Linked DNA regions of Labilibaculum sp. DW002. The protein of the gene in region 1 interacts with the protein of each later gene in a pairwise test. Links are inferred from orthologs where the notes say so. Each region holds a gene or a part of one and is shown on either strand. Other genes may lie near its edges. The genes, in order: mrdA and L3049_RS16640.

Region 1 (7,665 bases):
CAAAACAGCTAATTTTTAAACAGATAAATCACTCAAACACTGACTGTTGCTTAACACGACTTTAAAAATTGACATTCTCAGAAAAGAGTCTTAACTTATTTAGTTATGCCAATTAATTAAACTTCATTCGTAAAGACATCAACAAAAAAGAAACAAAACACAGTTTACAATTCTGATATATTGGCTACTTTCGATAAAATAGAAAATGAAACATGAACTTTTTAGCACATCAATATCTTTCTGGAGAGTCGGAGAAAATAAAGTTGGGGAATTTTATTGGAGACTATATAAAAGGTCGTAAGTACCAAAACTACCACTCGGAAGTTCAAAAAGGTATTTTACTTCATCGAAACATAGATCATTTCACAGATCATCATCCAATAACATTAAATAGCTCAAAAAGGCTTAAAAAAGGGTACAGGAGATATTCTGGAGTTGTTGTTGATATGATTTATGATCATTTCTTGGCAAAAAACTGGAATTCTTACCACAGCGAAACAATTTCGAGTTTTGTTAATTTATCTCATGAAGTGTTAATCAGAAATTACTTAACACTCCCTAATCGAGTAAAACTTTTTCTACCATTCATGATTCAGAGCAGAAGAATGGAAAGTTATGCAAGTCTTGATGGATTGCAAACCGCATTGCAAATAATGGCCAAACACACAAGCCTTCCAAACGAATCGGATTACGCAATTGAAACGCTAACAAATGAATATGATGAATTTGAAAACGAATTTAATCTCTTCATGAAGGATTTAATTGAATACGTTCGTAACGAACACTTAATTAACGTAGCAACTCCATACGGTTGGCATCTAAACGAAGGAAAATAAACAACAAAATTGTAAAAGACCATAAAGAAGATCCTCCATAACTAAAGAATGGCAATGGAATTCCAATTACAGGCGCTAAGCCAATGGTCATACCAACATTTATAGCCAGATGGAAAAATAAAATACAGGCAACACCATATCCGTAAATTCTACTAAAGGGTGATCGCTGTCGTTCTGCTAAAAACAAAAGTCTAATTATTAACAAGAGCAGAAGAAATAAAACTACACTAGAGCCTATAAATCCCCATTCCTCACCTACCGTACAGAAAATAAAATCTGTACTTTGCTCAGGTACGAATTTAAATTTTGTTTGCGTACCATTCAAGAATCCTTTCCCCGCAAAACCACCAGAACCAATCGCTATTTTTGATTGAGCTACATTATATCCTGCTCCATAAGGATCCGATTCGACACCCAACAATTCATTTATTCGTGTTCTCTGATGAGCCTCCAAAATATTATCAAAAATATAGCTTACAGAGAAAGTATAAAAGATACTTCCAATTGCAATTGCAAAAACCCAAATTGCATTCTTAAGGCGATTTTTATAGATGTAGTATAAAAATGGAATTGTATTTAAAACGATAGACATTAACAAAATAATATAGGCTGATAATTCCATTTTAAACAAGTAGGAAATCCCCCATACAAGTCCATAACCAATAGATATTGTAGCCAAGCCAAAAAGAACATTTCTCCAACTTACCCCCATAAATTTTAGGCATAAAAAAGAGCCGGCAATCATGAAAAGTAGCACATACAACTTAGCCATTACTAGTGTAAAAACAAACAAAACAATGGCTAAAAACCCAAGAAATAAAACAATTCCAGATAAACCTTCTCGGTATAAAACTAGTATGAAAACGGTATAAACCAGAGCAGATCCAGCATCATTTTGAAATATAATTAAAACTGCTGGCGTAAATAATATGATGCCCGAAATCACAAGCGATTTAAACTTGTGAATTTTGAAATTAAACTGACTTATGTAACGAGATATAGCTAAACAGGTTGCAAACTTTGCGAATTCAGCAGGCTGAAAGCGAACTGGCCCTAGTTGAAACCAAGATCGAGCACCATTTACCTCTCTACCAAATAGTAAAACGGCAATTAAGAGAAAAATCATGGTGAGATAAGTAGGATAAGCAAAAGCTGAAAAAAACTTTCCTTCAATAATCAGAATAACAATGGCCAAAAAAAATGCAGCTCCAATCCATATCAATTGCTTACCGTAGCGTTGAGTAGCATCGAAAATACTCTGATGATCTTCGTTGTAAACTGCTGCATATATATTTATCCACCCTAAAAAAACCAGCAGAACATACATGAATATTGTCCACCAATCTAAATTCTTTATTAAGCTTACTCTTCTGGTCATTCTATATTCCGTTTTCTAGTTTGCAGTATTTTTCTTGGGTTTCTTTGCACTGATTAAATCAGCTTCCAACATTCGTTTCTCAAGGTATTTTTTATTCTCGGAGATTTCACCTTTAAGATATTTTTCAATCATTAAACCTGAAATAGGTGCTCCGTATCTGGCACCCCATACACCATTCTCAACATAAACAACAATGGCAATCTTTGGATCGTCTTTAGGAGCAAATGCTACATATACAGAGTGATCATCTCCATGAGGATTTTGTACGGTTCCCGTTTTTCCACATACGCGAATATCTTTTATTGCTGAAGAACGACCGGTACTACCTTCTCCACCATGAACAACCAAATCCATACCTTCAATTACAGGATCAAAATTTACTGAATCGATACTAGTATGCTTCTTTTCTAAATACTTTTCATCTATGGCTCCATCATTACCAACTGATTTTACGATATGGGGAACGTAATAATAGCCGCGATTGGCTATTGCTGCAACCATATTCGCCATTTGCATTGGTGTTATCATCAATTCCCCTTGCCCAATAGACAAAGAAATTACATTTAAAGCACGCCAATTTTTTCTTTTGTATTTTTCTTGATAAGTCTTGTTGGTAGGAACATCACCCGATCTTTCATAGGGCAAATCTGTACCCAAAACACTTCCTAAACCAAATGAGGTTACATGTTTTCTCCAAGCTTCATAACCTTTCTGAACGGAACCAAACTTTGGACTCTCTAATATATATCTAAACACATTTGCATAGTAGGCATTACACGAATGCATAATGGAATTACGAAGATCTAATGGTGATTTGTGAGCATGACAGCCCATTGTAAAATTTCCAATGTGATAACCACTATAGCATTCGAATTTTGTAGATGGACTAATCACTTTTTCTTGCAAGCCTATTAAGGCATTTACAAGCTTAAAAATTGAACCTGGAGGATAACTTGCCTGCATTGCCCTATCGTATAGAGGCTTTAATGAATCGTTTTGAACCAAGCTTCTGTAATTCTTATTCATGGCTCTACCAACAAACATACTAGGATCGTAGGTCGGACTTGATATTTTTGCTAAAATTTCTCCGCTAGCAGGTTCAATTGCAACAATTCCACCTTTTTTATTTTGCATTAATTGCTCACCATATTCTTGCAAATCAATATCTAAAGTTGTGTAAATATTTTTTCCAGAAACAGGCTTCTTGTCAAACTTTCCTCCTTTATACGAACCTTGAGAACGGTTGTAAACATCAACCCAATTAATTTTTACGCCTTTTTCTCCTCTAAGATCTCTTTCAAATGTTCCCTCAATTCCACTTTTCCCAATGTAATCTCCTTGGCGAAAATATTTATCTCTTTTAATTTCTTGATTATTTACTTCTCCAAGATAACCTAATGCATGAGCTGCATTTTTCATTGGATATTTTCGTAAAGTTCTTGTCTGAACGAAAAAACCAGGGAACTTGTATAATTTCTCTTGAAGAACGGCATATCGTTCCGAAGACAATTGCTTTAAGAAAATAGAAGCTTTCCGGCTAGAATAGTTTTTAGCTTTCTCTATTTTTTTAATTAAATCTTTCTTTTCAATATCCAATAAAGAACAAAAATCTAGAGTGTCAAAATCACTTAATTGACGAGGAATTAACATCAAATCGTAAGCAGCTTGATTGTAAACTATTAATTTGCCATTTCGATCATAGATCAATCCGCGAGCAGGATATTGGGTAACATGCCTTTGAGAATTGTTTTCGGCTGATTGTTTGTAAGTATCATCTGATATTTGAAGATTAAACAGACGAATAATAAAGATGAGAACTACAAGAATGAATATTCCCCCAATAATATACTTTCGGTTTGAAAAATTATTCATTTTAGGATGTTATTAATCTATTTCTTGAACATTAAGAACTGAGATGTCACCAATAAAGTTAAGGTAAAAAAGGCACTAAAAATGATTCTAATAATAGTTTCACTTAAATTCGAGAAAGAAAATACCTCAATAAAAAACAAAAAACTATGATGTGCTAAAACCAATGCAATGCAATATTTAAAGAACCAAGCAAATCCATAATGAAAAACGCCAGGTCTAGTTCCCTGTTCGTATCCATCCCTTACCGATAAATAGTTTAAGACATAAGGACGTAAGTAAGCCATAAAAACACTTGCAGATGCATGCATTCCTAATGTATTCGAAAAAATATCGACGCTTAAGCCTAAGAAAAAAGACAGCACCAACAAAACCCAGTTCGGTGTTTCGAAAGGTAGCAAAAGAATAAAAAGAACATATACATAAGGGTTAATAAAACCACTTATTTGAATATTGTTTAAAATAGCTACTTGAATAAAGACAAGTATCACAAATCGTAATGTATTTTTTAAGATTTGATTCATTTGACTTCTCCTTTCTCCAATTGAATACGTTCTGTTTTCATCAAGTCACCAATCACTTTAACGTAAGATATTCCTTTAAAATCATTGGAAAGATCAATAACTACATCATGAAAATTTCCGCCAGATTCGGGTAAAACCTTTTGAACTGTTCCCAACAATATCCCTTCAGGAAAAATAGACGAATAACCACTTGTTACAATGGTATCACCTACCTGAATTTGCACGTGAAATGGAATTTCATATAGGCGAGCCGTTTTATAGTTTTTACCATCCCAGGTAAGAGAACCAAAATAATTGTTCTTCTTAATTTTAGCTGATACTCTAATTCGACTGTTTAACAAAGAAATTGCTGTTGAAAAATTGTCAGAAACACTATTGATTACCCCTACAACTCCATTATCGGTAACAACAGCCATTTCGGGCTTAATACCATGTATTTTCCCTTTGTTAAGCGTAATGTAATTTAGCTGCTTATTAACGGAGTTATTGATGATTTTAGCTGTACGATAGATGTACTGTTGCTGATACAGTGAATCATTATAGAGATGTGAAGAATCGACTGAAACCTTAAACGATTCAGCCAAAATATTTTTCAATTTTGTATTTTCTCTATTTAATTGTTCATTGGTTTCGGCCAAAGCCAAATAATCGGTTGTAGAAGAAACCCGATCATAAATGGACCCAGTAACAACATTACTGGAGTTCAGGAATTCTGTTTTTTGATAATTATTGTAGCTAACCAACAATAACAAGCAAAAAATTTCAATTACAACAAACAAGATCGTAAAATGAAATCTTACGATGAAATGTAATAAATTCTTCATTCAAAAATTCGAATCCCTGTTAAACCAAAATAAGTTTCATTCCTGATTATCTCATTAGGAATGAGAAATTATTCACATTTTTAAGAGCAACACCTGTTCCTCTTGCAACAGCTCTCAAAGGATCTTCAGCAATATGGAATGGAATATTTAGTTTGTTCATCAAACGCTTATCTAGGCCACGAAGTAGCGCACCACCACCAGCTAGGTAAATTCCACGGTTTACAATATCTGCGTACAATTCAGGAGGTGTTTGCTCCAATGCGCTTAGAATTGCAATCTCAATTTTAGAGATCGATTTTTCCAGACAATGTGCAATCTCCTGATATGAAACAGGAATCTCAATTGGAAGAGCTGTCATCTGATTTGGTCCTTGAACACGGAAATCAGTTGGTGGTTCTTCTAATTCAGAAAGTGCAGACCCAACATGAATCTTGATATCTTCAGCTGTACGCTCACCAATTTTGATATTGTGTTGATGACGCATGTATTCTTGAATATCAGCAGTTAAATCATCACCAGCAATACGAATAGATTTATTCGTAACAATACCTCCAAGTGAGATAACCGCAATTTCAGTTGTACCACCTCCTATATCCACGACCATGTTTCCTTCAGGGGCTTCAACATCGATTCCAATACCAATAGCAGCAGCCATTGGCTCATAAATCATGTAAACATCTCTACCTCCGGCATGTTCCGATGAGTCACGAACGGCACGCATTTCAACCTCGGTACTACCCGATGGAATACATATTACCATTCTTAACGAAGGAGGAAACAGACGTGGTTTTTTGTTGATCATTTTGATCATCCCACGAATCATTTGTTCGGCAGCATTAAAGTCTGCAATTACACCATCGCGTAGCGGACGGATTGTACGAAGATTATCGTGAGTTTTACCTTGCATTTGGCGTGCTTTCTCGCCAATAGCTACCATCTTCTCGGTGCGTCGGTCTAATGCCACAATCGAAGGCTCGTCAACCACAATCTTATCATCGCAAATGATGATTGTGTTTGCCGTTCCCAGGTCGATGGCAATTTCCTGTGTCATGAATGAAAAAAATCCCATATAGTCGTTATATTTCTCTGTTATCTTATTTTAATGTTTAAAGTGACGCATTCCAGTAAACACCATCGCAATACCATATTTATTGGCTAAGTCGATAGATTCCTGATCGCGAATTGAACCTCCAGGTTGAATGATTGCTGTAATTCCTGCTTCGTTTGCAGCTTCAACACAATCGCCGAAAGGGAAAAAGGCATCTGATGCCATAGCACTTCCTTTGATGTTTTCGCCACCTTGACGAATTGCATTTTCTAAAGCCCAAATGCGACTAACTTGTCCTGGCCCAACACCAGTTGTAGTCTTGTCCTTAGCAATTGCAATACCATTCGATTTAGCATGTTTCACTGCTTTCCAAGCAAACATTAAATCTTCCATTTCTTTTTCTGATGGCTGACGTTCTGTTACAACTTTCAACTCATCCTTAATTAATTTCTGATCTTGTTCCTGGATTAATAATCCTCCCAGCACAGTACGTGCTTTAAAGGTTGAATATCCGGTTTTTAAGATTTCCGGAAGCTCCAATAATCTTACATTCTTTTTCTTGGTTAATATCTCAAGTGCTTCAGCACTGAATGATGGAGCAACAATAACTTCTAAGAAGATTTTGTTCATAATTTCAGCTGTTGCAGCATCAATCTCACGGTTTGAAGCAACAATACCTCCGAAGATTGAAACAGGATCAGCCTCATAAGCTTTCTTAAATGCTTCAGCGATAGTTTCGGCACTACCAATTCCACACGGATTAGCATGCTTAGCTGCAACAATAGTCGGCTCGCTGTATTCTTTTAATGTTTCAAGAGCACCATCGGTGTCACCAATATTGTTGTATGAAAGTTCCTTACCATGAAGCTTGTTTGCTGCAGTAAGTGTTCCTTCAGTTTCTTTAATTTGAGCATAGAAACTAGCTTGCTGATGTGGGTTTTCACCATATCTTAAATCTTGCTTCTTCTCGTAAGTTAAAGTGATCGTATCCGGAGATTTAATATCCAGTTTAGTGTTGAAATAGTTTGAAATTAAAGCATCGTAGTGTGCAGTATGTTGAAATACTTTAGCTGCTAAGTACTCTTTAGTTTCGAAACTAGTTTCGCCTTTTTCTTTAAGTTCTGCAATAACAGTATCGTAATCTTTAGGATCTGTAATAACAGAAACAAAATTGTAGTTTTTTGCA
Region 2 (7,711 bases), on another replicon or contig:
ATTGGCATTTGTAAATCCATCAAAACCATATCGAAATTACCAGTTTTAACTTTATCAAATGCGATCTGACCATTCATAGCAATTTCATAACTTATCTCCCACTTTTTCAAAAATTGCTTAATGATTAAAATATTCATTTCATTGTCTTCAGCTACCAATACATGCAGACCTTTTACCTTATCAATATCTTTTATACTCTCTGTCGTAAAACCGACTTTTGGCATAGATTTATGACTAATCGAAAGATCTAAATTCACCATAAAAGTAGTTCCCTTTTCAGGCAAACTCTCTACAGAAATAGAACCATTCATTATCTCAATTAGTTTTTTTGAGATCGTTAAACCCAATCCTGTTCCGCCATATATTCTCGTCGTATTAGAATCAGCCTGAGAAAAAGAATTAAATATTTGATCTTGCTTATTCATTGGGATTCCAATTCCCGTATCGCTTACCTGAAACTGTAAGTTCACTATGTTCTTATCTACACCTAAAAATACCACTTTAATTTTCACAGAACCTTTTTCCGTAAATTTTATCGCATTCGAGCATAAATTATTCAACACCTGCGAAATTCGCATCGGATCACCAATTACATGTGCAGGAATTTTAGGATCAACATCAACAATCAGATCTAAACCTTTCTCTTTTGATTTAACTTTAAAACCAGAAGCAATATTTCCTACTAAACTTCTAAAATTAAAGTCTACAGCCTCTAAATCAACTCGTCCAGCTTCAATCTTACTAAAATCAAGAATGTCATTAATTAAAGTCATTAGGTTATCTGCTGACAACTTTAAAATGTTTAGATTCTGAATTTGATCTTCTCGAGGGTCATCTTCTGAAAGTAGGTGGGTAACACCTATCACCGCATTCATCGGTGTTCGAATTTCATGCGACATTGTCGATAAGAATTGAGCTTTAGCCGACGTTGCATCTTCGGCCTTCTCTTTCGCTAATATTAATTCTTGTTCTACCGCTTTGCGCTCCATTAGGTCATTAAGAACAACAAATAATACATTACCATCCATTAAATTAACAGAGTTAAGGGCAACCTCAACTGGAAATTCCGTTCCATCTTCTTTTTTATGTATCCAATCAAACTTATTAAAGCCATTAGATTTCCCCTTCTGAATCATTTCCATTGCTTTTACTTCAGAAAGCAAGCCATCTGGCTGAAACTCTGGAGAAAAATCCAATACATTTCTTAAAAGAAAATCTTCACGTTTTTTTACACCGAACAGATCCAAACAAGCTTGATTACATTCTATAAATTGTGCTTTCTTAATTACCAAGTATGCAACCGATGACTTTTCAAATATTAACTTATACTTTTCTTCATTTTTCTTGTTCTCAAGTTCCAATCTCTTTCGCTCTGAAATATCTTTAAATGTTCCTGTAAGCCCATTAATATTTCCATCCACATCAGATGTTGCTCTTACCGTCAACTCACACCAAACAAAACTTCCTTCATTGGTTAACAGTCTAAGCTCATTAAACCCACGATGAATTCCACCTGAGATTAACTCTCGAACTTTATTTTTACACCCTTCAATATCCAAAGGGTGAATAAAATCAAATGTTTTACGACCAATACTGCTATCTATCTTAAAGCCAGTAATTTTCTCCCACATTGGATTTAAATAAATCCATTCACCTTCCGAATTGGTTTGAAATATCACTTCGTTAACATTATTCACAACAGATTCTAGTTTCGAATGTGTTTTTTCAATCTCTTCCGTCTTAGAAACCACCGCCTTTTTCAACTCTTGATTTGCTTTAAAAAGCTCTTGAGAACTTTTTTCCAGAATATTCTCCAAATGTCCTAAATCAGAATCAAACCCGAGATATGCCTCATCCACTGCATTTAAAAATTCAGAAAGTTGCCCTTCCTGTTCTATAGATAAATACTTCCGAATTTGTCTTTTTAATAATCGATGCATACAATCTATTTTTCTGAAAATGTAGTAACTGTCATGGTTTGATTATGCAATACAGAGGCGCTTCCATCTTTAAATGGTGCAATCTCACCATAAGAATAAAAACCAGTGATTTTAGCCTGATTTCCAAGCACCTCCGACACCGCCTCAACTTCCTCTTCAACCAATTGTTTTAAAACCAACCTGCGGCCAACACAACTTATTAATATAGCCAATTCAGATTCTCCTTTACCAATCATTTCAATACTTGCTTCAGCGGATAACTCAGCTCCATTAATCAATCGATCTACATTTGCTTTCATCAATTTCACATATGACCCTTCAGGAATATTCCCCGCAAACACCAAACTCTGATCCTCATCATTAACACCATGAATTGTTCTTACAACCGGCTCTTCTTTATCATTTTGGCGTAAACTTAGCGGAAAAAGTAATCCTGCAGCAGGTAATTCATTTACCTTTTCACCTAAAAACTCTTTATACAATAATAATGCGGGCTGATTATCTACTTCATAAAGAACATTACCTTTCGATTTGGTCACTAGCCTTTCTAAACCAAAGCTATTCCATCCACCATTCGAACCATAAGCCACATCTAACGAATTTCCATAAAAGCCAATTGCACTAACACAGTTTTCTATTGGTTTACCCAATTTATCGTATACAAATGTTTTATTGAAATCAACACCATCACCTGCTAAACCACCTGTTACAGCAATTCCATTTGGCAATTTATTTTGTATTCCTTCAACTAAACAAGCACCATTCACATTAACACCATCACTTAGAACCATAATATGTTTCAGACCATCCTTTTTAAACTTTTCACAAAGGACTTCACCACACTCTACACTATTCTTGTAGTTCGTTAACAATACATCCTCTATTTTTATCTCTGTCAATTCAAATTCAACGGCCGTAATTGTAATGGATCTCTCATGCACTTCCAAGCCCATTATTTCACCAGCACTAGAACAACCAAATTTGATAACATCTGAAAAATTTCGATCAAGTATTTCTTGAAAATTCTGATCACATAACAATTCCCTATCTCCGAAAATAAAAAGCAGGTTTGGTTTTATTTGAATCCGTTCTAAGTTTACAAAATCTCGTTTTGATTTTATGATAACTCTATCTACTTTCATTCTCCTTCTCCTTTTAAGTATAATCAAACAGAGAAGCTCATTACATCTCCATTTTACTATTGTTTACATCAAAATCATTAACACTGGTCAATACAGCTGTACGCATCTAATTTTATACCGTTACATTAAATTACGAAAAAAAGACACACTATTGATTAAATTTAATGTTAAATTTCTCAATAGAGTTCATGATTTTTATAATCTTTGAGGCAACTTTTCGTTATTACTTAAATTCGAAGACTGTATAAGCATGGCAAAGACTATTACGAGCAAAAGAAAAACAAGCTCCAAAAAGAAAAAAATCAGCAAAAAGAAAGGCTCTACTAAACGTTCATTCACGAACTATTTGATACGCTTCGCAGTCCTTGGATTTCTTGTCGCCTCATTTTTTATTGCACTATTATTTGGAAGCGTTTACATTGGAGCATGGGGAAAATTGCCAGATTATTATACTTTAAAAAGTATTAAAAATGCAAACGCATCTGAAATTTACTCCGGAGATGGCGTAATTCTAGGTCGTGTATATGCTGAGAACAGAACCAATGTCAATTTTAAAGATATCACTCCTGATGCAATAAATGCGCTGATAGCTACGGAAGATGCACGTTTTTACGAACATCAAGGGGTAGATCAAAGAAGCTTGTTACGAGTTTTAGTAAAATCGTTGATCATGCGCAATAAAAGTGCTGGTGGCGGAAGTACCCTGAGTCAACAATTATCAAAAAACCTATATCCGAGAAGAAACTTTGGGCCTTTTAGCATGCCCGTTAATAAATTAAAAGAAGCGATAACTGCTTCCCGACTAGAAAAAATATATTCCAAAAAAGAGATTTTGCAATTGTACCTAAATACGGTTTCATTTGGGGAAAATGTTTTTGGAATTGAAAGTGCCTCTCGTCAATTCTTTAGTAAGCCTGCACATCAATTGCAAATTCATGAATGTGCCACCTTAATCGGAATGCTTAAAGCACCTACGTCTTACAATCCTAGGCTTCATCCAGAAAGATCTAAGAGAAGAAGGAATACTGTATTGAGTCAGATGGCTAAATATGAATTTATATCTCAAAATAGATTAAAAGAACTTCAAGCACGACCTTTAAAAATTCAATATCAAAAACAGTCTACGAACAAAGGCTTGGCCTCTTATCTTCGTGAAAGAATTAGAATCGAGACCAACAAAATATTAAAAGACTATCCTAAAGAAGACGGGACTTTTTATGACATCTACCGAGATGGCTTAAACATTATTACAACTCTTGATGCAAGAATGCAGAGAAATGCAGAAGAAGCGGTTGCTGAACACATGAAATCTCTGCAATCGCTATTTAAACAGCATTGGGGGAAGAAAGCTCCTTGGGGTAATGATAATGGCGTAATAGAGGATGCAAAAAAACGATCAATTCGTTACAAACGACTTATTAGCAAAGGAAAATCAGCGAAAGAAATCGATAAGGTTTTTAATACAAAAGTGAATATGAAAATATTCACATGGCAGGGCGATAAAGAAGTTAAAATTTCTCCACTAGACTCACTTAAACATTATGCTCAAATCTTAAACACTGGATTTTTAGCGATGGAACCTAGAAGTGGGAAAATAAAAGCCTGGGTTGGTGGTGTTAGTTTTGATCACTTTAAATATGATCATGTAAAGGCAAAACGACAAGTTGGTTCGATATTTAAACCAATTGTTTATGCAGCCGCTATTGATGAAGGAATATCGCCTTTTGAATATTTAAAGAATGAACGAAAAGTATACAAAGAATATGATGATTGGTCGCCTCGAAATGCAGATAATTTGTACGAAGGCAGTTACAGTATGGAAGGAGCTTTAGCTGAGTCGGTGAATACAATTGCAGTAGATGTTCTGCTTGAGACAGGTATTCGAAACACAATTGTTTTGGCTGAAGAAATGGGAATTGAAAGTAATCTTCCAAAAGTACCATCATTGGCCTTAGGAACGGCTAACATTTCTTTATTTGAGATGATACAAGTCTATGCTACCCTTGCTAATAGAGGAGTTCATAGCGATCCATATTACATTTCAAAAATTGAGGATAATAAAGGAAAACTAATTGTTGATCTTAAATCTAAACGAGAGGAAGACAGATATGTACTTTCTCCTCAAAATGCAGATATTTTAAACCATATGCTACAAGCTGTTGTAAATGATGGAACAGGTAAAACATTACGTTCTATTTATGGACTACAAGGAGACTTGGCTGGAAAAACAGGAACAACACAAGTTCAAGCAGATGGTTGGTATGTTGGTTACAACTCAAATTTAGTAGCTGGAGCTTGGGTGGGCGCAGAAGATATGAGAGTACACTTTAACTCTCTAAGTTTAGGACAAGGTGCAAGCATGGCATTACCAATTTATGGAAAATTCCTTCATAAACTGAGCAAAAATAGAAATTTTAGACATTACACAAATGCCCGCATTGTAGAGCCAGATAGTGATATTTTAGCTCAATTAGAAATCCCTCACTACCTTCCTGAAAACACAAATATTTTTGATAAGATATTTGGAGTAGAGGCCACTGATCGTGACAAATTAATGAAACGCAAAGAAAGAAAGGAAAAACGTAAAAAAGAGAAGAAATCTATTTATCAAAAAATTAAAAATATTTTTAAGCGTAAAAATTAATTATTAATTGATCTAAAGTTTTCTCGAAGCAGTTTATCAGATTTATTTTTCAGTTCTAATTTAATTTTGGTATTCCTATTTTTAATACTCTTAATCAAACGTTTAATGTCAGTTCGTGAAAACTCTGACTCCATGCAAGTAAGATAATCATCTAACACCTTATAATCATGCCAATGACCTAAAGAACTTTCTGTTTGGTTTACAATTTCAACGGCAATTTGCCTGTCTTCATCTTCGCCATTTGATAATATCAGATGATGCAAGCCCTTGACTATTTTTAGTAATTTTCTAATTTCATGATGATAATCTTCTCCATGAGAAGAATTAAATAATTTACGTACAATTTCTAATTCATCATGAATTATTCTATCAGTTAAATCTTTGATTGTGGAGAAATCCATCTGATCAATGGCTATACAAATTTGCATAGCTCGTTTCTTAAACTTTGGGATATTGAATTGATGAATTTGCTTTACTAATTTTTGAATTGCATTCTCTTTTTGAGTCTCCAGATACTGAAAAATCTCTGGGTCAATCTCAAAAGAACTCTCCTTTAACAAATCAGTACTAATTTGAACGGTTCTTAAACTACCTGCATACTTAAAAAGTTTATTAAGTTGTTTCTGCATTTGAAGGCCTTCTTCAGTATTCGAATCCATCTCTTCAACCAATAAAAGAAGGCTTTTGATATTTTTAACCGACACTCTAAATCGATGAACATCATCTTGCTTTAAATCCTTAAGCACAGACAGGTAAATTAAAAAAGAATCAAACTTTTCCCTATAGTACCCACTTAAATTTGTATTTCCTTTTTTCATATTTATCTGTATCTATATACAAGATACATAAAATCAGAGAATTACTCAAAACACATTTTAAGTAAGCTTTAAACAAACAAAAATCTCCCATTATGAAAATGGGAGATCAATATTTTTTAATGAAATAGGTTTTCTGATTTAATTGGTATTTGATCGAAGTAATTAGAACACCAAGATACTTGTTGATTGGCGTAAGGCGTATTTTTGATCATCACAATTTTTATAGGATATATTCCCTCATCCATATGTATTCTACCTCTGCGTTCATGTCTTGAATTAAGACCTTCATGACTTACGATAAGCTGATTTCCAATAGAAATTTGAGTTGGATCTATTGCGTAATTAAAAAAGGTATAAGTTGCTTTTTTATCAACCTTTATAAATCCAGTAATTTCCATAGCATAGAATTCCTCTTCGATATCTTTAGGAAACTTAATTTTATCGAGAACTCCACACTCCATTACTTCATCATTCGTTATTTCAGCAATATTATTGAATTTCCCCTTAATGATCTTGTACTTTAATCCTGTAGCAAGTCCTGAGCTTGTATCTGACACTAATGGTGAGATTTTAATGCACTCCAGACTTCTAATTTTACTTGTTAAGCCAGATTTATGAACCGTCTGTAGTTTTATCGTACTTGTATTTTTCAACACAACTGGCTTGGTGTAAATTGTAGAATTATCATCAGGATCCGTTCCATCCAAAGAATATCGAATTTTGGCATCCTCTAACTTTACCTCAAAAGGCAACTTCATCTGATCGAAAAAGAAATTTTTATTAACTCCTCCGTGCGGTGCTTGTATAAATGAATTGATGTCCTTTTGATGTAACAATTCATAATGATGCCCCATTCTTGTTTGAAAATCATTCCAATTTCGTTGATCCTTTCCCGACCATACAACTTCTGCCAAAGCACAAATTCGAGGAGCAATCATGTACTCTACCCGATCTGATGTATGCATATATTCAGTCCAAACATTTGCTTGTGCTCCCAATATGTATTTTGCCTCATCTTCATTCAATTCTGAAGGCGTTGGTTCAAATTCATATACTTTTTGTAGTGGAGAGAAACCCCCAATAGCAGTAGGCTCAATATAATTATCATCCTGATAATGATCGAAATAACAATGTGATCCAGGTGTCATAATTACATCATGATGCTGT

Evidence for each region.
Region 2: the proteins of mrdA (region 1) and L3049_RS16640 interact in binary tests that used the Escherichia coli proteins (3 or more experiments, as listed by UniProt). The link is inferred for Labilibaculum sp. DW002 from one-to-one orthologs.

What each region holds. Positions count from the first base shown.
Region 1 is NZ_JAKJSC010000001.1:2,486,882-2,494,546, forward strand. What follows is about bases 1,659-4,647. They hold mrdA (penicillin-binding protein 2), read right to left. Parts: upstream 4,087-4,647; coding sequence 2,230-4,086; downstream 1,659-2,229. Other genes in these bases: rodA (rod shape-determining protein RodA), read right to left, coding at 1,659-2,214; mreD (rod shape-determining protein MreD), read right to left, coding at 4,104-4,607; mreC (rod shape-determining protein MreC), read right to left, coding at 4,604-4,647. Outside these bases: L3049_RS09840 (acyl carrier protein phosphodiesterase), read left to right, coding at 213-836; more of rodA, read right to left, coding at 790-1,658; more of mreC, read right to left, coding at 4,648-5,431; L3049_RS09865 (rod shape-determining protein), read right to left, coding at 5,478-6,500; purH (bifunctional phosphoribosylaminoimidazolecarboxamide formyltransferase/IMP cyclohydrolase), read right to left, coding at 6,531-7,665. UniProt on the Escherichia coli protein: Catalyzes cross-linking of the peptidoglycan cell wall. Responsible for the determination of the rod shape of the cell. Is probably required for lateral peptidoglycan synthesis and maintenance of the correct diameter during lateral and centripetal growth.
Region 2 is NZ_JAKJSC010000005.1:51,604-59,314, reverse strand. Bases 2,995-6,029 are described here. They hold L3049_RS16640 (penicillin-binding protein 1A), read left to right. Parts: upstream 2,995-3,332; coding sequence 3,333-5,726; downstream 5,727-6,029. Other genes in these bases: L3049_RS16635 (CHAD domain-containing protein), read right to left, coding at 5,723-6,029; L3049_RS16645 (FIST signal transduction protein), read right to left, coding at 2,995-3,082. Outside these bases: L3049_RS16650 (PAS domain-containing hybrid sensor histidine kinase/response regulator), read right to left, coding at 1-1,940; more of L3049_RS16645, read right to left, coding at 1,946-2,994; more of L3049_RS16635, read right to left, coding at 6,030-6,544; L3049_RS16630 (family 20 glycosylhydrolase), read right to left, coding at 6,661-7,711. UniProt on the Escherichia coli protein: Cell wall formation. Synthesis of cross-linked peptidoglycan from the lipid intermediates.